One region of the Bradyrhizobium sp. LeoB3 genome, then DNA from elsewhere that is predicted to be linked to it. Evidence: riboswitches for the same ligand, from Rfam matches in the RefSeq annotation. Region 1 holds a riboswitch; each other region holds the start of a gene.

The links. Region 1 has a riboswitch for cobalamin ahead of ACZXDY_RS01490 (DUF1636 domain-containing protein). Riboswitches for the same ligand answer to the same signal wherever they lie in the genome.
Region 2: linked by a shared signal. The riboswitch ahead of ACZXDY_RS34100 (TonB-dependent receptor) and the one ahead of ACZXDY_RS01490 (DUF1636 domain-containing protein) in region 1 are both predicted to bind cobalamin.
Region 3: linked by a shared signal. The riboswitch ahead of ACZXDY_RS10220 (ribonucleoside-diphosphate reductase subunit alpha) and the one ahead of ACZXDY_RS01490 (DUF1636 domain-containing protein) in region 1 are both predicted to bind cobalamin.
Region 4: linked by a shared signal. The riboswitch ahead of ACZXDY_RS00575 (TonB-dependent receptor) and the one ahead of ACZXDY_RS01490 (DUF1636 domain-containing protein) in region 1 are both predicted to bind cobalamin.

Annotation. Positions count from the first base shown of each region.
Region 1 is NZ_JBVBEF010000001.1:336,258-341,882, forward strand. It holds gene cobT (nicotinate-nucleotide--dimethylbenzimidazole phosphoribosyltransferase) at 1-869, opposite strand, end outside; cobalamin riboswitch at 944-1,124, shown strand; gene ACZXDY_RS01490 (DUF1636 domain-containing protein) at 1,235-1,684, shown strand; gene cobU (bifunctional adenosylcobinamide kinase/adenosylcobinamide-phosphate guanylyltransferase) at 1,681-2,205, shown strand; gene cobW (cobalamin biosynthesis protein CobW) at 2,219-3,232, shown strand; gene cobN (cobaltochelatase subunit CobN) at 3,251-5,625, shown strand, end outside.
Region 2 is NZ_JBVBEF010000079.1:512-6,136, forward strand. It holds gene ACZXDY_RS34100 (TonB-dependent receptor) at 1-2,107, opposite strand, end outside; cobalamin riboswitch at 2,220-2,417, opposite strand; gene ACZXDY_RS34105 (FecCD family ABC transporter permease) at 2,601-3,575, shown strand; gene ACZXDY_RS34110 (ABC transporter ATP-binding protein) at 3,572-4,345, shown strand; gene ACZXDY_RS34115 (ABC transporter substrate-binding protein) at 4,345-5,175, shown strand; gene ACZXDY_RS34120 (DUF938 domain-containing protein) at 5,536-5,625, shown strand, end outside.
Region 3 is NZ_JBVBEF010000010.1:15,463-21,087, reverse strand. It holds gene ACZXDY_RS10220 (ribonucleoside-diphosphate reductase subunit alpha) at 1-2,575, opposite strand, end outside; cobalamin riboswitch at 2,691-2,909, opposite strand; cobalamin riboswitch at 3,042-3,242, shown strand; gene metE (5-methyltetrahydropteroyltriglutamate--homocysteine S-methyltransferase) at 3,350-5,625, shown strand, end outside.
Region 4 is NZ_JBVBEF010000001.1:145,916-151,540, forward strand. It holds gene ACZXDY_RS00570 (PepSY domain-containing protein) at 1-1,148, opposite strand, end outside; gene ACZXDY_RS00575 (TonB-dependent receptor) at 1,151-3,436, opposite strand; cobalamin riboswitch at 3,552-3,752, opposite strand; gene ACZXDY_RS00580 (hypothetical protein) at 3,779-4,597, opposite strand; gene ACZXDY_RS00585 (CoA transferase subunit A) at 4,594-5,502, opposite strand; gene ACZXDY_RS00590 (ABC transporter permease) at 5,499-5,625, opposite strand, start outside.

The DNA of each region.
Region 1 (5,625 bases):
GCGAAGACGCAATAGTCACGCGTCGCCGGCGCCAGCCTGACGGCGACGAGGGCGGCAGCGGACGAAATGAAGCCGTCGATGAGGACCGGCCGGTGATGCGCCGCTGCGCCAAGCGCTGCGCCTACCATCATCGCGATCTCGAGGCCGCCGAATTCCCTGAGCACCTCGAACGGCGCGGTCGCATCGCTGCGATTGGCTGCCTTGTGGATGGCAGCGCGCTTCCGGGCCATGCCCGGCTCGTCCTGGCCTGCGCCGACGCCGATGCAGTCATCCAGGGGAGCGGGCGCCAGCCGATGCACCAGGAGCGCGGAAGATGCGGTGTTGCCTATTCCCATCTCGCCGAGCGCGATGATGTCGGCGCCATCATCGATTTCACTGGAAGCTATGGCAAAGCCGGCCGCGAGCGCCCTGTGCGCGTCCTGGGCCGACATCGCTGCCTCACGCGCAGAATTCGCGGTGCCGGTCCGAATCTTGATGCTGAGGAGATCGGGATGGGAAGGCAGCTCGCTGGCGACGCCGGCATCCACGACGCGGATCCCGACATCTGACGCGGCCGCAAAGGCGTTGGCGCTGGCTCGGCCTGCGAGATAAGTCCTCACCATCGCGGCCGTGACGGCGGACGGATATTGCGAAACGCCTTCTTCCGTCAATCCGTGATCACCAGCGAAAACGAGCAGAACGGCCTTTTGCAGCGTTGCAGCAGATGGATAGGCGATCATGCCAAGCTGCAGCGCCAGGTCTTCGATTCGTCCCAGTGAGCCCGGCGGCTTGGCTTTGCCGTCGATTCGCGCGCGCATCGTTGTGGCAAGCGTCTGATCGAGCGGAGCGATTGCGGGAATTTGCCAGTCGGATGGGATTTGGAAGGTCATGGGCTCCTCGTGCGCGCCTTAAGTGACCGAAGCAGACGGGCGGGTCAACTGCGGTTGACCGCCGTCGCGGGGACAGCTAGCGTGGCGGCGATGGTCCTTCCTTCGGGAAGGTGAAAAAGGGAAGTCGGTGCAATGCCGACGCTGCCCCCGCAACTGTAAGCGGCGAGCCAAAGCCGAGGCCACTGGGATGACCGGGAAGGCGGCGAAAGGCGACGACCCGCGAGCCAGGAGACCTGCCATCGCGCATTGTGCTTTGGAGGTTCGTCGGGCGGGGTGCACCGGACGGAATGAGTTCGATGGTCTTCCACCGTCGAACGCGATCCAACAAAGCTCGCGGCCGTCATGGCCCTGACTTGAGCATCGTGATGGATCGCAACGACGTCGATCAGCAAGATACTGATTCTCGCCCGGGCGAATATTTGCCGCCGACTGCGCCCGGCGGTCCCGTCGTCGTGAGCGTATGCGTCACCTGCAAGACCTCCGAGGGCGTGTTGGCCGGGCCCGCCATGTTCGACGCGATCCGGGTCGCTACAGGCAAACGCGACGCGGCCGTTCAGGTCCGGCGCGTGCAGTGCTTGAGCGTGTGCAAGCGGCCGACCACGGTCGCGGTTTCGAGCTCGGATGGTTACACCTTCCTCTTCGGCGATCTCGAGCCCGAGGGCGCTGGTGCCGTCGCGTCTTTCGTCGATTCCTATCGCAAATCGACGTACGGCCTGGTGCCGTGGCGCGAGCGCGCCGAGATCCTGCGCAAGGGGATGGTGGCGCGGCTGCCGCCCGTTCGCTGGTCGCCCGAAGATGGCAGCGCTCCGAAATGACTGATCTCTCGACCACGCTGGTACTGGGCGGCGCACGCTCGGGCAAATCGGCTTTTGCCGAGCGAATGATTGCCGAAAGCGGCCTTGCTCGCGTGTATCTGGCAACAGCTACCGCAGGCGATGGGGAGATGCAGGACAGGATCGCGCATCATCGCAGCAGGCGCGGTTCGGATTGGACGACCGTGGAGGAGCCGTTGGCGCTCATCGATGTCCTGACGCAGGTATCGCGACCCGGCTGCGCGGTCCTGGTCGATTGCCTAACACTCTGGCTCTCCAACCTGATGCTCGCCGGGCGTGACCTTGATGTCGAGGCGAACCGGCTCGCGGAATTTCTAGGCGTCGCCGCAAACCCTGTTGTCCTGGTGTCGAACGAGGTCGGTCTCGGCATCGTGCCCGAAACCAGGCTCGGCCGCGATTTCCGCGATGCGCAGGGCCGTCTCAATCAGATGGTCGCCTCAAGCGTTGCCAACGTCGTGTTCGTCGCGGCCGGCCTTCCGCTGTGGCTCAAACGTTCCTCTTAAGGAGTCCTGAAATATGTCCCGTGTTCCAGTCACCGTGCTCACCGGTTTTCTCGGTGCCGGCAAGACGACACTGTTGCGCTCGCTTCTGACGCAAGCCGACGGCCGCCGCATCGCCGTCATCGTCAACGAGTTCGGAGATGCCGGTTTCGACGGCGGTCTTGTCGAGGAATGCGCGGCCAAGGCCTGTGCGCCCGGCGACATCGTCGAGCTGACCAATGGCTGCATCTGCTGCACGGTCGCCGACGATTTCATTCCGACGATGGACAAGCTCCTGACACGCGACGAGCCGCTGGACGCGATCGTGATCGAGACCTCAGGCCTCGCGCTGCCGCAGCCACTCTTGAAAGCGTTCGCGTGGCCTGCGATCCGCACGCGCGCAACCGTCGATGGCGTGGTGACGGTCGTCGACGCGTTGGCGCTATCAGAGGGACGCGTCGTGCTCGACGAACATGCGGTCGCGGCCCAGCGCGCCGCGGACGAGGAAATCGATCACGACGACCCGATCGAGGAAGTGTTTGAGGATCAGCTCGCCTGTGCCGACCTCGTGGTCCTTTCCAAGAGCGATCTGGTGTCGCCGGATGTGCTCAGCGGCATCGAAGACCGGCTTAGTGCACAATTGAGGCAAGGTGTCCGTGTCGTACGCTCCCATGGAGCGCTTGCGCCCGATGTCCTCATCGGGATGAAAGCCGATGCCGAGAACGACCTCGCTGCGCGGGCCGGGCATCACGGAGAGGAAGAGGAGCACGATCACGACGATTTCGACAGTATCGTCGTAAGGCCTGCGGCGGCCGAGAGCGTCGAGGCGATGCGCGCGCGGGTCAGCGATGTCCTGACTCTTGCGGGGGTGCTGCGCGTCAAGGGCCATGCACGCATCTCCGAGAAGCCTGCGCCGATCGTGGTGCAGGCGGTCGGCAGCCGCGTTGAGCTGGCGTTCGCCCGGCCCGACGCCAGGCACGCCGAGCATCTTGTCGTGATCGGCCTGAAAGGATATGACGCCGATGCCGCACGTCGGGCGCTTGCGGGATAGCCTTTCGAAGGGCGATCAATGCATCTGAAACTCGACAGTGGTGGCAGCATCGACGACGGAGATGTCGCTCGCGACCTCGGCCAGGAAACCGCCAACATCGTGATATTGTCTGCCGCGGACAGTGATCTCGCGGCCTTCGGCGCTGCGCATGCGGCATTGCCTGCGGACTTCCCGAGTGTCCGTCTGACCAATCTGCTGGCTCTTGGTCATCCCGCCTCTGTCGATCTCTATGTCGAACGTACGCTCAGCGAAGCCAAGATCGTCGTTCTTCGGATGCTCGGCGGCGAAAGCTATTGGCCGCACGGTGTCGAAAGCCTTCGGCGCGATGCGATCCAGCGCGGGACGTTGTTCGCCTGCATTCCCGGAGAAACCGACTGGAACGCCGCATTGGCTGCGCGCGGCACGCTGGGCGCCGACGAGACCTATGAACTGTGGCGTTATTGTACCGAAGGCGGCATCGACAACGCGCAGTTGGCGCTTTGCTTCGCTGCGAATCTGATCGGCTACGGCAGCAGGCCGCCCTCGGCGCGGCCAATGCCGGCCGCCGGCTTCTGGAACGGCGAACCTGCCACGGACCAACGTCCCAACGCTGTCGTGATCTTCTACCGCGCCCTCGTCGCGGGCGGCGATACCGCTGCGATCAATGCGCTGTGCTCGGCGCTGGGGGCGCGCGATCTCAATGCAGTCGGGCTCTATGTCACGAGCCTCAAGGACGAGCGTTCGATCGCGTTCCTGCGCACGGCGCTCGCCGCGCACCCACCTGACATCATCGTGAACGCAACAGCCTTTGCGACGGCGACCGCGCGCGAGAATGTGGGGATATTGTTCGAGACCGATTGTCCCGTGCTGCAGGTCGCTCAGGCTGGCATGTCCCACAAGAGCTGGGAAAGCTCGACCCGCGGCCTCAATCCGCGCGACCTTGCTATGCATGTGGTCCTGCCGGAGGTCGATGGGCGCATCTTCGCCAATGCCATCGCATTCAAGGAAGCCGGCCAGAGCATTGGCTCCTTCACGCCGACGGCCTTTCGGCCGGTCGAAGATCGCGTGGCGGCGACGGCCGATCTTGCCGCTGCGTGGGTGCGGCTACGCCGTACGCCAGCGAGCCAGCGACGGGTCGCCATTGTCCTCGCCAATTATCCCAACCGCGACGGCCGTCTTGCCAACGGCGTCGGTCTGGATACGCCGCAAAGCCTGATCGGAGTCCTCGCTGCGATGAGGAACGAGGGGTACGAGATTTCCGGCGCACCCGATGATGCGGCCGACATGATGCGGTTGTTGCAGGAAGGTCCGACCAATGCGCTCGGAGACCGCGCCTTGCGGCGTGGTGGCGCATCATGGGCGTTTGCGGAATACGGCGCGGCATTTAGTGCACTCTCTCCCAATGTTCAGCGTGCGGTCACGGAGCGTTGGAATGATCCCGTCCATGATCCGCATGTCGCCAATGGCGTGTTTCGTCTCGGCCTGCATCGCTTCGGCAACGTCGTCGTCGGCGTACAGCCGGCGCGAGGTTACAACATCGATCCCAAGAGCTCCTATCACGATCCGGACCTCGTTCCGCCTCATCACTATCTGGCATTCTATCTTTGGCTGCGCCGCGTGTTCGATGCCCACGCGATCGTGCATCTCGGCAAGCACGGCAATCTGGAATGGCTGCCGGGCAAGAGCACCGGGCTTTCCGCCGATTGCCTGCCGGACGCGGTGCTCGGCCCGTTGCCGCATCTCTATCCATTCATCGTGAACGATCCCGGCGAGGGCATCCAGGCCAAGCGCCGGACATCCGCAGTTATAATCGATCATCTGACGCCGCCGGTGACCCGCGCCGGATTGCATGACGATCTGGCGCGGCTGGAATCGATGGTGGACGAATATTCGGTTGCGACCGACCTCGATCCGAAGCGCGCGGCTGTGATCGCCGAGGACATTCTTTCGACGGCGCGGGCCAAGCAGCTCGATACAGACGCCAACCTGACGCGCGACATGCCGGTCGGCGAGGCGCTGCGCGCGCTGGACGCGCATTTGTGCGACATCAAGGAAATGCAGATCCGCGACGGACTCCACGTGTTCGGGCGCGCGCCCGATTCGAGACAGTGCGCCGGTCTGCTCGTGTCGATCGCGCGCGTGCCACGCTCGGACCGCAAGGCTGAAGACGCCTCGCTGCATCGCTCGCTGGCTCTCGATCTCGGCCTCGTCGATTTCGACCCGTTGAACCGCGACCTCGCTGGCACATTCAGAGGGCCACGGCCGGCGGTCCTGGCCGGGCTCGGCTCGGGCTTGTGGCGGACGACGGGCGACACAGTCGAGCGGATCGAAGAACTGGCGTCGCGGCTGGTCTTGGGTGAGATGAAGCCAGACCCATCATGGGTACGCACAGAAGCAGTGCTGAATTGGGTCGA
Region 2 (5,625 bases), on a different contig from region 1:
CGCTGAGCTTGAGGTCGATCGTCGCATCGCCCGGAATGCGGGTCTGCGTATTGGCCTGGTCGTTGTCCATGACGCGCGAGCTCCAGGCGCGCAGCGTGGCATCGAACACGAGATAGTTGTCCCAGATATTCCAGGTCACGCCGAGATTGCCGGTATAGCGCGACACCAGCGGCACATCGTTGCCCGCGAACTGTCCCTCGCGGAACACCGCGCGCGTGTAAGCCATGCCGCCGCGCAGCGACACGGTATCGCTGACGCGCAGCGAGGCCTGCGTCTCGGAGCCATAACGCCGGGTCGGATCGAGGTTGATGTTGTAGAACAGCACCGGATTGAAATGGATCTCGTTCTCGAGGTCCATGTTGTAGATGCTGGTTTGCACCTGGAAGCGGCCCGTCTTGACGCGGAAGCCGGCTTCGACGTCGTGCGAGGTCTGCGTCTTCAGCTGGAAATTCTGCGGCAACGGGTTGAAGTCCGCATCGAACGCGGGTCCGGTGGACGTGCGCTCGTCGACATCGGGCGTGCGAAACGCGTGCGCGGCGCGGGCGAACACCGAGAACATTTCGGTGAAGCGATGCTCGACGCCGACATGCAGCGCGTAATTGGTCTCGCTCTGGTCGAGCGGCGTCGCCTGCGCGTCGAAGGCGAACGGCGCGTTCGGATCGTAGCGATCGCGCGCGCTGAGCCAGGTGTTCTGCACCCGCGCGCCATAGGAGAAATCGGTGGTGGGCAAGAGGCCGACCGTGTGCTGCCAATAGCCGGCGAGCGACTGCTGCGACAGGTCGTAGGTATGGATCGGCGGCACGCCCCGGAACGCGCCGCGCTGCTGGTGGAACGTTGCATCGTAATAGTCGATGCCGGTCAGGATCGACGAGGGAATCCCGAAGATCGAATTGTTGATGCTCAGCCGCGGCGTGATCGACCAGGTCTGCAACGCGGCGTCATTGTAGGTGGATGCCGCGCTGATGAATGGCGAGGTGCCGAAGAACGCGCCTTGCGTGTCCTTCTGGCGGTAGCCGCCATCGACGATTAGGTCGACACCGTTCAGGAGCGTCTTGGTGAAGCCCGCCGTCGCGCTCGCGCCCTGCTGGTTGCCATAGTCGAACGGCGTGGCGGCGCCCTTGCGATCGGTGACGAGCTGATTGACGCCGATCGAAGGATCGACCAGCCTGCCGCCGGGAAAGCCCAGCTTCTGGTCGTCGCCGGTCACCGTCAGGAAGGCTTTCAGGTCCGGCGTCGTGTAGTTGAGATTGCCGACGCCGTTGCGCTGGTCGAGCGCATTGTTCACGCGGTAGCCGTCGGACTTGATGCCGTTGCCGTAAAACGACGCCGACCATGGTCCCGAATTCATCGCGGTCGAGATCGCGGCCATGCGCTGGTTGAAGGAGCCATAGCCGGCTTCGCCGCGGATCGAGACCGGCGGGCCGCCGACACCGGTCTTGGTGACGATGTTGATCACGCCGCCTATCGCATTGTCGCCGTAGAGCACGGCGCCGCTGTTGCCGCGGGTGATCTCGATGCGCTCGATCGAATCGAGTGGGATGGTCGACAGATCCACCTGCGCCATGTCGATGTCGTTGAGCCGTCGCCCGTTGAGCAGGAACAGCGTGTTGGCGGTGGCGAACGCGCCGAAGCCGCGCAGGTCGACCGAGGTCTTGGCGCCGTTCACGCCGCCATAGAGCGATTGAAGCTGTACGCCGGGCGCCTGCGCGATGATCTCGGCCAGAACCTGGGTCGGCGAATGCGCGATGTCGTCGGCGGTGATCACGGTCGAGGACGTCCCGACAATGCCGGCAAATTGCGGGCCGCCGCCACCGCCACCGGATGAAGCTCCGCCAGCGGCGGCGCCGCCAGCGCCCGCGCCGCCGGCCGGCTGCGCGCTGGTCGGCACCTGGCCCGGCGCGGGACGCCGGGGGCCTGGAGTGCCGTCGGAAGCGGGCTTGGCACGGGTGCGGTTGTGGTCGCCGGGCGCCCTGACCTCGACCGGCGGCAATTCCTCAGAGGGCGCTTCCTGCGCCTGCGCGGCGGAAACATACAAAGCGGGCGCCAGCATGCTCGACGCGAGCAGCAGCGCGCGGCGTTGCTTGGTGGCTGTGGTAGCAGAGAACATCGGCGAGACCTCGGTATGACGTCAGTGGCACGTCACAGCGAACCAAGGCTCACCATCGCGTTTCGCGCTTCAGGTGAAGCAAATGCCTGTACTCCCCGACCGACATCGTCGCGTGTGACCACGTATGACGGCAGGTCTCCTGGCTCGCGGGTCGTTACCCTTCGTCGCCTTCCCAGGACCGAGACTCCCAGTGGCATATGACGAAGGATTCACCGCATACAGTTGCGGGGGCAGCCGCGGCTTTACGGGAAGTTTCCCGGTACCGCATTCCCTTTTGATCCCGATAGGAACCGTCGGGGGCCATCTAGGATTTCGGCGGCACGTGAGTCAATCCCGGCGAAACTGCGGCTCCCTGGCTCCCATACGCTTTTTTGTTCCGGTGTCGCTTGTCTGCCACCGAATTCGCTGCAAGAAGCAGGGCGCGATGAGTGCACATGATTTCACGATAGCGGCGGGTCTCGCCGCGCGGCGGCGGTTGGGGGCGACCGTTGCAATGATCGCGTTGGTTGCCTTGCTGATGCTGATTTCGCTCGGCACCGGCCCGGTGCGGCTGTCGCCGCTGACGGTGATCGAGGCGCTGTTCGGTGGCGGCAGCGATGTCACGCAGGTGATCGTGCGCGAGATTCGCCTGCCGCGCACCATCCTGGCATTCGCGATCGGCGCTATCCTTGGGCTGTCAGGCGCGGCGCTGCAAGGCCTGTTGCGCAATCCCTTAGCCTCGCCCTCGCTGTTCGGCGCGCCGCAATCGGCGGCGTTCGGCGCGGTGCTGGTCATCGCGCTGGGGCTGGCCGATGTCCGCTCCTATGCGCTGCCGGTCGCCGCCATCATCGCCGCATTCGGCTCGGTCTTCGTGCTGCTCGCGATTGCCGGCCGCAATGCGGGCCTCTTGATCCTGATCCTCGCCGGGCTTGCGATCTCGAGCCTTGCGGGCGCTGCGACGGCGCTGGTGATGAACCTCGCGAGCAATCCATTCCTGGCGCTCGAGATCGCGTTCTGGCTGCTCGGCTCGCTGGAGGATCGCAGCTTCCAGCATGTCGCGCTGGCGCTGCCGTTCATCGTGGCAGGTAGCGCCATCCTGCTGTCGCAGGCCAGCGCCTTCCGCGCGCTCACGCTTGGCGAAGAGACCGCGCAAAGCCTCGGCGTCGATGTCGTCCGCCTGCGGCTGTTCGTGATCACGGGTGTTGCGCTCGGCGTCGGTGGCGCGGTGGCGGTCACCGGCACCATCGGCTTCATCGGCCTGGTCGCGCCGCATCTGATGCGGCCCGTCATCGGCCACGATCCGGCGCGGCTGTTGGTGCCGAGCGCGCTTGCCGGTTCGGCGCTGTTGCTTGCGGCCGACATCGCGGTGCGCATCATCCCGTCGACCTCGGACATCAAGGTGGGCGTGTTGACCTCGATCATCGGCGTGCCGTTCTTCCTCTATCTCATCATGCGCGAACGCCGCGCGCTCGGTGGAGGCGTCGCATGACGGCGCTTGTCGCAGAACATCTCGATGTCGCGCTCGCCGGCCGCCGCGTGCTCAGCGACGTGTCGCTGCAACTCGCCTCAGGTCATCTCGTCGCGCTGGTCGGTCCGAACGGCGCCGGCAAAACCACGCTCTTGCGCGCGCTCGCCGGTCTCATCCCCTCCGACGGCATCATCAAGGTGGGTGGCGAGGCGCTCGCCGCGCTGCCGCTGCGCGAACGTGCCAAACGCTTCGGCTATCTTCCGCAAGGGCACCTGGTGCACTGGCCGCTGCCGGCGCGCGACATCGTCGCGCTCGGCCGCTATCCGCATGGCGCGACCGATCCGGCGCGGCTGTCCCCGCGCGACGCTGAGGCGGTGGTGCGGGCGATGCAGGCGGCCGATGTCATGGAGTTCGCGGAGCGGCGTGTCACCGAGCTTTCCGGCGGCGAGCGCAGCCGCGTTGCGCTGGCGCGCGTGTTCGCGGTGGAGGCGCCGATCATCCTGGCGGACGAGCCGACCGCCTCGCTCGATCCGCGCCACCAGATCGACGTCATGAAGGGTTTGCGTGCCGCAGCCGACAAGGGCGTGCTGGTGATCGTGGTGACGCACGACCTCGGCCTTGCCGCGCGCTTTGCCGACCATGCGCTGGTGCTGGCGCAGGGCCGCCTCGCATCGCAAGGCGCGCCGGCGGATGCGTTGTCGGAAGCGGTCATGGCCGATGTGTTCCGCGTCAGCGCCTTCCGCGCCGAGCATCAGCGCGAGACGGTGATCGTGCCCTGGGCGGAGATCTGATGGGCCGGCTCGCTGCATGCCTTGCAGCGTTCGTCTTGTCCACCACTGTCGCGCATGCGGCGAGCCCGCCGCGGATCGTCTCGATGAATGTCTGCAGCGATCAATTGCTGCTCTCGCTCGCCGATCCCCAGCAGATCCTGGGCCTCAGCCGCTACTCCCGCGAGGCCTGGCAATCCTTTGCCGCCGATCAGGCGCGCCGTTTCCCGATCCTTTCCGGCGGCGCGGAGGACGTGCTGGTGCTCAAGCCCGACATCGTCGTCGCCAGCCTGTTCGACAAGCGCGCAACGCGCGAGCTTCTGAAGGCCAACGGCCTTCACCTCGTCGAGTTCAGCGTGCCGCGCACGCTGGACGAGGTGAAGGACCAGATCCGCGAGATGGGCGAGATCGTGCAGCATCCGGACCGCGCAAAGGTCGCGATTGCAAGATTAGATGCCGCGATCGCCCGAGCGCGCCAGGCCGCGACCGGCAAGCACTATCGCGTGCTGCCGCTGGCGCGCCGCGGCTGGGTGTCCGGCAGCGACAGCCTGGTCTCGTCGCTTCTGACCGAAGCCGGCCTGCTCAATCCCGCCGGCGACCTAGGCGTCGCTGCCGGCGGTTACGCCTCGCTGGAGGCGATCGTGCAACTGAGGCCGGATTTCATCCTGGTGTCGGAGGCCGGCGACCGCGCCGAAGACAACGGCCGCGCCTTCCTGCTGCATCCGGCGCTTGAGCACTTCTATCCGCCTGCGAGGCGCATCGTGCTCCCCGAACGTCTCACCGTCTGCGGCGGCGTGATGCTCGCCGATGCGCTGGATGTGCTGACGAAGGAATTGCAACGCGTGGCACGATAGCTCCATCCCCTCGTCGGTGCGAAGCGGCACCGCACCCTGCGGTAGCTTAACGAGCGAGCGATCCATCTCTCAGCTCGTCATTCCGGGGCTCGCGAAGCGAGAACTATGATGTGCAATTGCACATCAGAGAATCCATTTCTCCGCGGGCGCATGCGGCGCGATGGATTCCGGGCCTGCGCCTGGCGGCGCATCCCGGAATGACGAGCGGAGAAATGGGTACGCTCGCCCCGAATTACGCGTCGGGCTACGGACGTAACCATTATGACAGAGCCGCGGTCAAATCGCGCATTGCGACGACGCGCACGGAATAGCAGGATCGCTACGGTGTTGCGCTTTGTGCGACCGGAACAGGAGAACACCATGCCAGAGTTTGTGGTCGAATTCGGCAAAGACGGCGGGCGGGTCGAGGCCGACGGCCGGCTCGATGCGGCGGCCTTTCATCGCAACCAT
Region 3 (5,625 bases), on a different contig from region 1:
GCCAGGCGCTGTCGATCTCGAACGCGGTCGCATAGAGCGCCTTGAGATCATCAGGGATACGGTCGATCGCACCTAAGCTGCCATCGAAATATTTGAGATCACTGACCATCACCTCGTCCCACAAGCCCCGCGCCTTGAGGTCGCGGACCAGGAAGGCGTTCACGACGGTGAAATCGCCGGACATGTTGGATTTGACATAGAGGTTCTGGTAGGCGGGCTCGATCGACTGCGCCACGCCGCAGATGTTGGAGATGGTCGCCGTCGGCGCGATCGCCATCACATTGGAGTTGCGCATGCCGACCGTCTTGACGCGCTCGCGCAGGCCGTCCCAGTCCAATGTGCGCGAGCGGTCCATCGCGACGTCGCCGCGCGCTTCCGCCAGCAGCTCGATCGAATCGATCGGCAGGATGCCCCGGCTCCACAGCGATCCCTCGAACGACGGGTAGCGACCGCGCTCGGCGGCGAGATCGACGGAAGCCGAGATCGCGTGATAAGCGATCGCCTCCATGCTGGTATCGGCGAAGGCGACAGCCGCGTCGGACGCAAGCGGGATCCGCAGCACCTGCAGCGCATCCTGGAATCCCATCAACCCGAGGCCGACCGGCCGATGCCGCAGGTTGGAGCGCCGCGCCTCGGGAATGGTGTAGAAATTGATGTCGATGACATTGTCGAGCATCCGCATCGCGGTCGCGACCGTCCGCTTCAGCCTGGCCGTATCGAGCCCGCGCTCGCCGACGTGATTGAGCAGGTTGATCGAGCCGAGATTGCAGACCGCGGTCTCCTCGTCCGAAGTGTTGAGCGTGATCTCGGTGCAGAGATTGGAGGAATGGATCACGCCGGCGTGGCGCTGCGGCGAACGCAAATTGCAGGGGTCCTTGAAGGTGATCCAGGGATGCCCGGTCTCGAACAGCATGGTCAGCATCTTGCGCCAGAGATCAACGGCACGGATGGTCTTGGATACCCGCATCTCGCCGCGCGCGGCCTTGTCTTCATAGGACGCGTAGCGCTCGGCAAAGGCCTTGCCGTAGAGATCGTGCAGATCGGGCGTCTCGTCCGGCGAGAACAGCGTCCATTCGCCGTCGGCCTCGACGCGCTGCATGAAGAGATCAGGCACCCAGTTGGCGGTATTCATGTCGTGGGTTCGGCGGCGGTCGTCGCCGGTGTTCTTGCGCAGGTCGAGGAATTCTTCGACGTCGATATGCCAGGTCTCGATATAGGCACAGACCGCGCCCTTGCGTTTTCCGCCCTGGTTGACGGCAATCGCGGTGTCGTTGGCGACTTTAAGGAACGGCACGACGCCCTGGCTCTCGCCATTGGTGCCCTTGATATGGGCGCCCAGCCCGCGCACCCGCGTCCAGTCATTGCCGAGGCCGCCGGAATACTTGGCGAGCAGCGCATTGTCCTTGATCGACTTGAAGATGCCGTCAAGATCGTCGGGAACGGTGGTGAGGAAGCAGGACGACAATTGCGGCCGCAGCGTGCCGGAATTGAAGAGCGTCGGCGTCGACGCCATGAAGTCGAAGGAGGACAGGAGATTGTAGAACTCGATCGCGCGCGCTTCCCGATCGATCTCGCGCAGTGCAAGCCCCATGGCGACGCGCATGAAGAACGCTTGCGGCAATTCAATCCGGTGGCCGCGGACATGCAGGAAATAGCGATCATAAAGCGTCTGCAGCCCTAAGAACTGGAATGCAAGATCGCGCTCCGGCTTCAGTGCCGCGGCCAGCTTGTTCAGGTCGAAGCGGCCGAGTTCGGGATCGAGCAATTCGGCCCTGATGCCGGTCTTGATATAGGCCGGAAAATATTCGCCATAGCGCACCGCCATGTCGGCCTGCGACGCCGTCGTTGGCGCGCCCTGCACGAAGGACAGCACTTCAGTGCGGAGCTTGTCGAGCAAGAGGCGCGCGCTGACATAGGCGTAGTTCGGCTCCTGCTCGACCAGCGTACGCGCCGCCATCACGCTGGCGAGCGCGAGTTCCTCCTGGCTGATGCCGTCATAGAGATTGCGCTGGATTTCCCCGACGACAGGCGCAGCGTCGACACCATCGAGCCCGGCGCAGGCCTCGCCGACGATCATCGCCAGCCGCGCATGGTTGAGCGGCACCTTGCTGCCGTCCGCGAGCGTGACGTGGACGATTGGCCCGCTCGATGCCGTTGCGGATTTAGTTGCCTGCTGTTCGGCGCGCTGCCGCGCCCGCTCCTCGCGATAGAGCACATAGGCGCGCGCCACCTTGTGATGGCCGCTGCGCATCAATGCCAGTTCAACCTGGTCCTGGATGTCCTCGATATGAAAGGTGCGGCCTTCGCTCATCCGGCGCGACAGCGCGCCGACGACTTCGGCGGTCAATTCCTCGACCGCTTCGTGCACGCGGCGCGACGCAGCCGCCGTATTCCCCTCGACCGCAAGGAAGGCCTTGGTCATCGCCACCGAGATCTTGCCGGCATCGAATTGCGACACCGTGCCATTGCGGCGGATCACCTGCATCGGCAACCGCGCTTCCGGCGCCGCGATCGATTCGGGGCGCAGGTGGATGAGAGGCGACGCGGTGGCTTCGCGATCGAGAGAGAGTGACATCTTGCAGACCCCGTGATGTTGCTGGGGCCGGATGTCGGAGGCGACGCTGCGTGATGATGCCGGCGGCGTACCGGCATGAGCCTGCAAGCGACCGCCGGGACACCCCGCCCGTGGACGTTATTTTGCTGTCGCGGCAGGTCTCCTGGCTCGCAGGTCGGCGTCACTCCCCGTCTTCCCAATGCGATGCCGCATCAGTGACGTCTAAAATCGGGAGCAACTCACTGCTTACAGTTGCGGGGGCAGCGCTAGATTCTCGCGAGAAACGCGCGATCACCAGCTTCCCTCTTAGCCACCATTCCTTGCGTCATGATGGACCGTGACAGCTACATCTGGTGCGATTTGGGGAATGCTGTCAATGGCACGTATGGGCGAAGCGCAAAAATTCCGGTCCATGCCGTTGGCGCTGTGAACAACCGGCACCACGCGCACGTGATGTCAGCCGAGTTGACGTTCGCGCGATCTTGCCGGTAAGTGATCGTGTCGTGGTTCTTCGGAGAGATCTTTTCCGGAGCTAAGAGGGAAGCCGGTGTAAAGCCGGAGCTGCCCCCGCAACTGTAAGCGGCGAGCCGCGGTCCACAATTGCCACTGAAGCCTGCAAAGCTTCGGGAAGGCCGGACCGCAGCAACGACCCGCGAGCCAGGAGACCTGCCTCGACAACATACACGTCCTCGGGCGGGGTGTCCCGGTGGTGCGGTTGCGATTCCGTGCGCACCTCGCGCGGGGAATCCAGACGTGTCACTACGGCCTTTGCCCCCAACTCATGGGGTTAAGCCAATGTCTTCCACTTCACTTGTTGTTGCGTCCCTCGGCACGCCGCGGATCGGTCCGCGCCGTGAACTGAAATTCGCGCTGGAACGCTTCTGGTCCGGCGCGTCAGACGAAAAAACGCTGATCGAAACCGGCGTCGGGCTGCGCGCGGCCAATTGGGCGCGGCAGAAGAAGCTCGGTATCACCGTGATCCCGTCGAACGATTTCTCGTTCTACGATCAGGTGCTCGACACCTGCGCAATGGTCGGCGCTATCCCGGAAAGCTACGGCTGGACCGGCGGCGCGGTGCCGCTTGCGACCTACTTCGCGATGGCGCGTGGCGCCAAGGCCGACGCGCATGACGAGGCCTGCGGACATGCCCATCACGCACACGGCGTGGCGGCGCTCGAAATGACGAAATGGTTCGACACCAACTATCACTACATGGTGCCGGAGCTTCGCAAGAACCAGTATTTTGCACTCTCATCACGCAAGCCGATCGAAGAGTATGAGGAGGCGAAGGCGCTCGGTTATCAGACCCGCCCCGTGCTGGTCGGCCCGGTCACGTTCCTGAAACTGGCCAAGTCCAAGGAACCGCATTTCGACACGCTGTCGCTGCTCGACAGGCTCCTGCCGGTCTATATCGAACTATTGCGCGAACTCGCTGCCCGCGGTGCGGAATGGGTACAGATCGACGAGCCCTGTCTCGTGCTTGATCTGGACGCCGCCGCTCAGCAAGCCCTACGGCGCGCCTATTCCGAAATCGCCAAAGCGGTGCCGGACATCAGGATCATGCTGGCGACCTATTTCGGCGGGCTCGGCGGCAATCGTACGGTCGCGTTTGATCTTCCGGTCGCCGGCCTCCATCTCGATCTCGTGCGCGCGCCCCAGCAGCTCGGCGATCTCATCGACGTTCCGAAAGAACGGGTGCTGTCGCTCGGCGTGATCGACGGCCGTAACGTCTGGCGCGCGGATCTGAGCCGGATCCTCGATCAGCTTGGGCCCGTCGTCGCAAAGCTCGGCAAGGAGCGCATTCAGATCGCGCCATCCTGCTCGCTGCTTCATGTACCCATTGATCTCGCCCTGGAAACCAAGCTCGATCCCGAGGTGAAGACCTGGCTTTCATTCTCGGTGCAGAAGCTCGAAGAGCTTGCCGCGCTGGGCGCGGCGCTTGGAAGTGGCCGGGCCCATGCGTCCGAAGCGATCCGAGCGTCCGATGCCGCCGCGGCCGCGCGCAAGACCTCACCGCGGATTCACGATGCCAAGGTTGCCCGGCGTCTCGCCGCCATCGATGACGGCATGCGCCATCGTGCCAGCCGGTTCGCCGAGCGTGCCGAGGTGCAGCGCGAGCGGTTCAATCTGCCACGCTTCCCGACCACGACCATCGGCTCCTTCCCGCAGACAACCGATGTCAGAAACGCACGCGCCGCACATGCCAATGGTGCACTCAGCGATACCGCATACAAGACCTATCTGCAGCATCAGACCGCACGCGCCATCCGCTGGCAGGAGAATATCGGGCTCGACGTCCTGGTCCATGGCGAGTTCGAGCGCAACGACATGGTGCAGTATTTTGGCGAACAGCTTTCCGGCTTCGCCTTCACCGAGCTCGGCTGGGTGCAGTCCTATGGCTCGCGCTGCGTCCGGCCGCCGATCCTCTATGGCGACGTCTCACGACCACAGCCGATGACGGTCGAATGGTGGCAATTCGCGCAGTCACTGACGGCAAAGCCGGTGAAGGCGATGTTGACCGGCCCCGTCACCATCCTGAACTGGTCGTTCGTCCGCGACGACCTGCGGCGTAGCGACGTGTGCCGACAGATCGCGCTCGCGATCCGCGACGAGGTGCTCGATCTCGAGATGGCCGGCGCCGGCATGATCCAGATCGACGAAGCGGCACTGCGGGAAGGCCTGCCGCTCCGCAGGTCGGAATGGAAGACCTATCTCGATTGGGCGGTCGATAGTTTCCGCATCTGTTCCTCCGGCGTGCAGGACGAGACCCAGATCCACACCCATATGTGCTACTCCGAGTTCAACGACATCATCGACGCCATCGCGGCGATGGACGCCGATGTCATTTCGATCGAGACCTCGCGCTCGAAAATGGAATTGCTCGACGCCTTCCGGAACTACCGCTACCCGAACGAAATCGGTCCCGGCGTCTACGATATCCATTCACCGCGCGTGCCTGACATTGGCGAGATCACCGACCTCCTCAAGCTCGCAAGAGAGCGGCTCTCCGACACGCAGCTCTGGATCAATCCCGACTGCGGCTTGAAGACCCGCAAGTGGGAAGAGGTGCG
Region 4 (5,625 bases), 190 kb from region 1:
TGCTGGAGGCGCAGGCGCGCGGTCATCGCGGCGTTTGGCAACAAGCTATTCGCCGCTGAGAAAATCTCGTCGTCGGAAAGCACCTTCGTGGTGCCGCTTGCCGGATCGGCAACAGTCTGACGGCCGTCGCGGTCGGTGAGCACCATCAGCGGATGGCCGCCGAGCCAGACAAAGCGAGCTTCGACCGCCCCGAGCGGAGGCATCGATTGGAAGGCTGCGACAATCCGGGGCGCATCATGCCCGGCATATCGGACCGACATCTCCCGGCTCGGGCCTCGGCCTGCAAAATACTCGCCCGGATTAAGCGACAGCCAACCGCTGAATGTCCACGTCAGGACGAAGATGCCGCCGATCAATCCGGCGATGTGATGCCAGGCCATCCATCCCCGATAAGGCGTGACGCTGCCCCGGGCATAACGCTGGCGCAATCGGAGCCGTAGAATGCCGATCCAGAAACCGGTAGCCGCCACCACGAGGCCAATTCCTGATATCCAGCGCACCACGTGCCGCCACGTCGCGCCATCGCGGCGGAGGACCGTGGGATAGATCCAGTGTGGGATCGAGCCCAGCCAATTCCAGATCCGCTCACGTCGCGTGGTGTCGAGCGCCAGTTCACCGGTCTTCGCCGAGACATAGAGCTCGGTTCCGGCTTCATCTCCGAGCGACACCAGGAGGAGCGGCCGCAAGGGATCATAGCGCGCCGTGACACTCCATTGATCGCGTTCGATTGTGCCAATCAGTCTTGGATGCACGGCATTCGGATGATGGCGGGCGATCGCCAGCGCCTGCTCGGTCGTGATGTCCCCGATCGGATGACCGTCCGTTGCCGATATGGTCTTGCGTGCGCCATTCCAGTCCAGCAGCCGATAGACGGGGATATCGTTCAGCATGACGAGGCGAAGATCGCGCGGATAGTTCGCAACACCGGCGATGGCCATGGCCCGATCGGGCGCCACGAGCACGCGGTCCCAGGCGATCGGTGGCAGCGCCGCCCAGCGCTCGCGATCGGTCAACTGCGGGAACGCCACGTACATCATGACGATGCCCGAGACGAACCACATCGCAAACAGCAGACAGGTCGCGATGCCGATCCAGCGATGGGTGATGTAAAGCCACCGCCGTCCTCTCCGGATCAAAGCGCGGCGCATGATCAGAACTTCACGTCGACGGACACTTCTGCCGTGCGCGGCATGCCGAGCAGCCATTGCCTGGAAGGGGCGGACGTGGCGTAGACAGTGTCGAAGAGATTGTAGAGGCGAAGCGCCACCGTGGTTTGCCCGTCAGGCTTCCACCGCAGTCCGCCGTTGACCACGCTGTAGGCGGGGCGAAGCTGGGTATTGGCGTTATCGGAGAATGTTTGCCCTACGATCTGCACGCCGCCGTAGACGGACCAGTTCGGCGCGAAGTCCCAGGTCAGCCACACGTTCGATACCTGCTGCGGCACATTCGTCGGAACGTTGCCGGCGTAGCTGACGAGTTTGCCGCCCACCACCTGGCTGAAGTTGTCGTACCGGGCCCGCAGCACCGCGAGATTGGCATCGACGCGCCAACCATCATTCAGTGCCAGGCCGATCGATGCTTCGATCCCGCGCGACGATTGCTGGCCGACTTGCAGCGCCAGGCCGGCGGGATTGTTGGGATCCGGGACCAGCAGGTTGTTCTTGACGATTTCGTAACCTGCCAGCGTCCATTCACCACGGCCGCCCCAGAATGATTGCTTGACCCCGACCTCGGTTTGCTTGCCCGTGGCAAGCTGGAAGGTTTTCTGCGTGGCCGACAGCGAGATGAGATTGGTGACGGGATCAACGGCTGTCGCATATTGTCCGTAAAAGGCGAGGTTCGAGACGGGCGTGTAGACCACGCCGGTTCGCCAGCTCGTACCCGACAGCGAGATATCGAAATTATTCGCTGGTGTCCTGTAATCGGTGCGGTCGACATCCGGCCGGTCGAACCTGATGCCGCTTACAACGGACAACTGATCGGTTAGCGACAGCCGGTCCTCGGCAAACAACGCATATTGATTGACGATCGCATTGTAGCCGGGCGTGGTTCGCGTCGTGGAGGTCGCAAAAGACCCCATGTCGCCGGCATAGGGGCTAACCGAAGATGCGCCGCCATAGGGCGAATTGTTGGTGTGGGTAAAATCGATCCGGTTGACGTCGAAGCCCGCAACGAACTCGTTGGCGAAGCCCAGCAGATGACCACGAAACGTTGCGTCCATCCGGTTACCGACCTGCGCCTGGTCGTGGAAGATCTCGATGTAGCTGGTTCGGTCGATCAACCGTGTTGCAGGATTCCAACTATAGTTCTCGACATCACGCCAATGCCGACGGCTGGTCAGGTAGTAGAGTGTGTTCTGGACCTTGACTCCGCCCGTCACGTCCCACTCGGTCTTGAACTGGCTCCAGTTATCCTGATAGCGGATCGCGCTGTCGAGGACGTTGTAGTTCTTGAACCGCAACGTGTCGTCGATCCCGCCGTTGATCAGCGGTGTGCCGAAATAGCGCGAGGGGCTTCGATTGCCGTAGTCGTTCGAGAGTGTGAAAGCGAGGTTTTCGGCGGCCTGGACCCGCACTGCGGCGGAGACCGCAACATTCGACGTCTCGTCGCGATCAACCCAGCCGTTCGACATGTTGCCGATGGCATTGACGCGATAGGATACGTTCGGATTGATCGGGCCGCCGCTATCCACCGCAATGCGTCGCGTCGTATTGGTGTCGAGCGATATCTCGGCATCGTTGTAGGGCGTCGTGACCGGTTTCTTGGGGATCACATTGACGATCCCACCAATCGCGCCTTCCCCGTACAGAACGGAGGCCGGCCCGCGCATGACCTCGATGCGATCCGCCGACCACGTATCGAATGGAAAGGTCACGGTTCCTGCGCCAACATAGAGGCGAGTGCCATCATACAGCGTCATCACCGAATTGCTTCCGGTGAAGCCGCGCGTGCTCAACGAGAGGCCGCCATTGCCCGGCGCCGGGCTCGCGGTAAAGCCCACTGCGTTCTGGGTGACCGCGTCCGTGACATTATGCTGGCCGCGTTCTGCGATGGTCTGCGACGTAATCGTTTCGACGCTGGCGGGCGTCTGCAGCGGGGTGAGATTGAGGCGGCTGCCACTCGCGTTCTGCTTGTTCAGGTTTAGCGTCGGAGATGGCGTGTCGGACGTTGCGGTCGAGGGCGTAGTGCTTCGCGCCGCCGGGCTCCGGCTCGACTGAGACTGCGCAGGTCGCGCCGCGGAAGTTGAACGCTGATGATTGAGACGCTTTGCCGCAGGCTTTTGCGGCTGGATAACGCTCACTGGAGGCAAGACATGGGACGTCTCAGGCTGCTGGGCCTTTGCCGAAGAAGATTCGAGCAGGAGAACCGGCAGGAAGTATCTGAAAGCGAGCCGCGCAGCATCACGCTGCCTTGCGATAGTAACGATAGAGAGCACGAGCAGACCTCGGTATGACGTCAGTGGCACGTCACCGCAAACGAGGTCTCGCTCGAACGTGCCTATGGCACGCCGGACGAAAACAATGTCTGTACTCCCCGACCGACATTCTTGCGTGTGACCACGGCTGACGGCAGGTCTCCTGGCTTGCGGGTCCCAACCCTTCGTCGCCTTCCCAGGACCGAGGCTCCCAGTGGCGCATGACGAAAGATTCGCCGCTCACAGTTGCGGGGGCAGCCGCGGCATAGAGGAGAAAGTCCCCGCACCGCGTTCCCTTTTGATCCCCGTTAGGGGAACCGTCGGTCGCGATCTAGGAGATTGTCTGAGCCGAAGTCAATCCTGTCACAGAGTAGGCATCAGGACACCGCGCGCATCCACGTCGCGGCGAAGGATATGCAGCTCTTCCGCCGTGGGCGCCTCGGTTTCGGGCACCGACGAAAGGTCGCCGAGGTCGAATCCGGTGGCATCCTGCAGCTCATGCCGGTTGACGCCACGATGGATCGAGCGGACCTTCATGCGCCCGGCTTCGCGGTCGAAGTCGAACAGACATTTGGGGGTAACGACCATGCAGGGGCCGCCCCAGTCGAGGCCGAGCTTCCTGCGTCCTTCGATCCCTCCCGGATAGCCGACGCCGGAGACGTAATCGACCTTCTCGACGAAGTTGCGCCGGTCATGGTGCGGCATCATCACATATTCGCGCCGGAACAGCGTCATATGCTCGGGCTGCAGGATCGGGCCGACGAGGCGAACCTTGGGCCGGTCGTGCGGACCGACGCAAACACTGTTGATGTTGCCGACGCGGTCCACCTGTACCGCGCTGCTGAATCCAAAGCTCACATCGCCGCGTTTGAGCACGAACTGGCCGGGATAGTCGACCATCTGGGACTCGCAGGGCAGGTCGCGCAGCATCGCGCTGTGCTCGGAGTCGGGCAGCCGGTCGATCTCGCTGAAGTCCGGGTTATGATAGCAGCCAGCGAGCAGGATGGTCAGGTTCGGTGCGTGCATGCGCTTGGCGAGCTCCATGGCCGCAAGCGGGATGCCGGTCCCGAACAGGGCCGCCGCGGCCCCCGTGAGGAGACCGGTGAAGCCGACCTCGGCATCGGCAAAGCTGCGGGCCAGTGCGACGGCGAGCGTTTCGTTGAGCGTGGCGGGCGCGGTCATGCAAGGCTCCCGAGGTCGGCGAGACGGGAAAGCTGGGCGGCGCCGAGCTTGTCCAGATAAGCGAAGTGGTCCACCGGCCGGCGGACCCAATCATCAAGGTAAGCGGCGAAGGTGCCGTCGTTTGCAGAGGCCGCCACATAGGCATCGAGATGGGTATCATCGGCTAGGTAGCGCCCCAGCGTCGGCGTCGGATGCGATCCCCACGGCACCTCGACCACGGCGCTGATCCGATAGGAGGGCAGCTCGACGAAACGGGCGTGCCGCTTGATGAAGGATTTTGCTACGATCTTTTCCGCGGTGACGATGACATGCTCGCACGAGCGGGCCATCAGCACGTCGCCGCTCTGCGGCAGCAGCCGCCGCGCCGGCGTTACGATGTTGCCCTGCTCGTCGGCCGCGATAGCGTGGATCACCACCACATCGGGATTTGCTGCCGGGAAAGCGTGCAGCCTGCGGCCGGTGATGGGACAGGGGAATTCCTTGATCTCGTCGTTGTAGGTGACGACATCGTTGCCGCCCAGAAACTTGGCGGGCCAGAAGTCGAAGCCGTCCTGGTTGGCTCGGAAGCGGTCCCAGCAGGCCATCTCGGGATAGTCGACGACCTTGAGGCGTCCGCCTTCCACGGCGCGCCGATAATTGCGTGCCAGGCCGTGCTTCTCCAGCCCCACGTAAGATGTTTCGACCTTCTTCAAGCAGCCGGCGCCTGCCAGCATATCGACATCGAAGGAGTGGGCGGATCCGATGATCGTCAGGTCGCGCCGGCCCTGGCGGACTAGCTCGCGCACGAAGGCCATTGGTTTCTGATAGACGGCGAAGCCGCCGAGAGCGAGCCGGCAACCGTCGCCAACGCGTCCCGCGGCTTCCGGCAGGGTGATCAACTTCGAGGCAAGTGGAGCTTTGCTCATGCAAATCCGTCCGCACGTGTGCGCTGCCGGCGGAGCATGCTCCACCAGACGGCGAGGATGATGACGAGGCCCTGGGCGATCAGGAACACGATGGGGTCGATACCGGCGAGGACCATGCCGTTG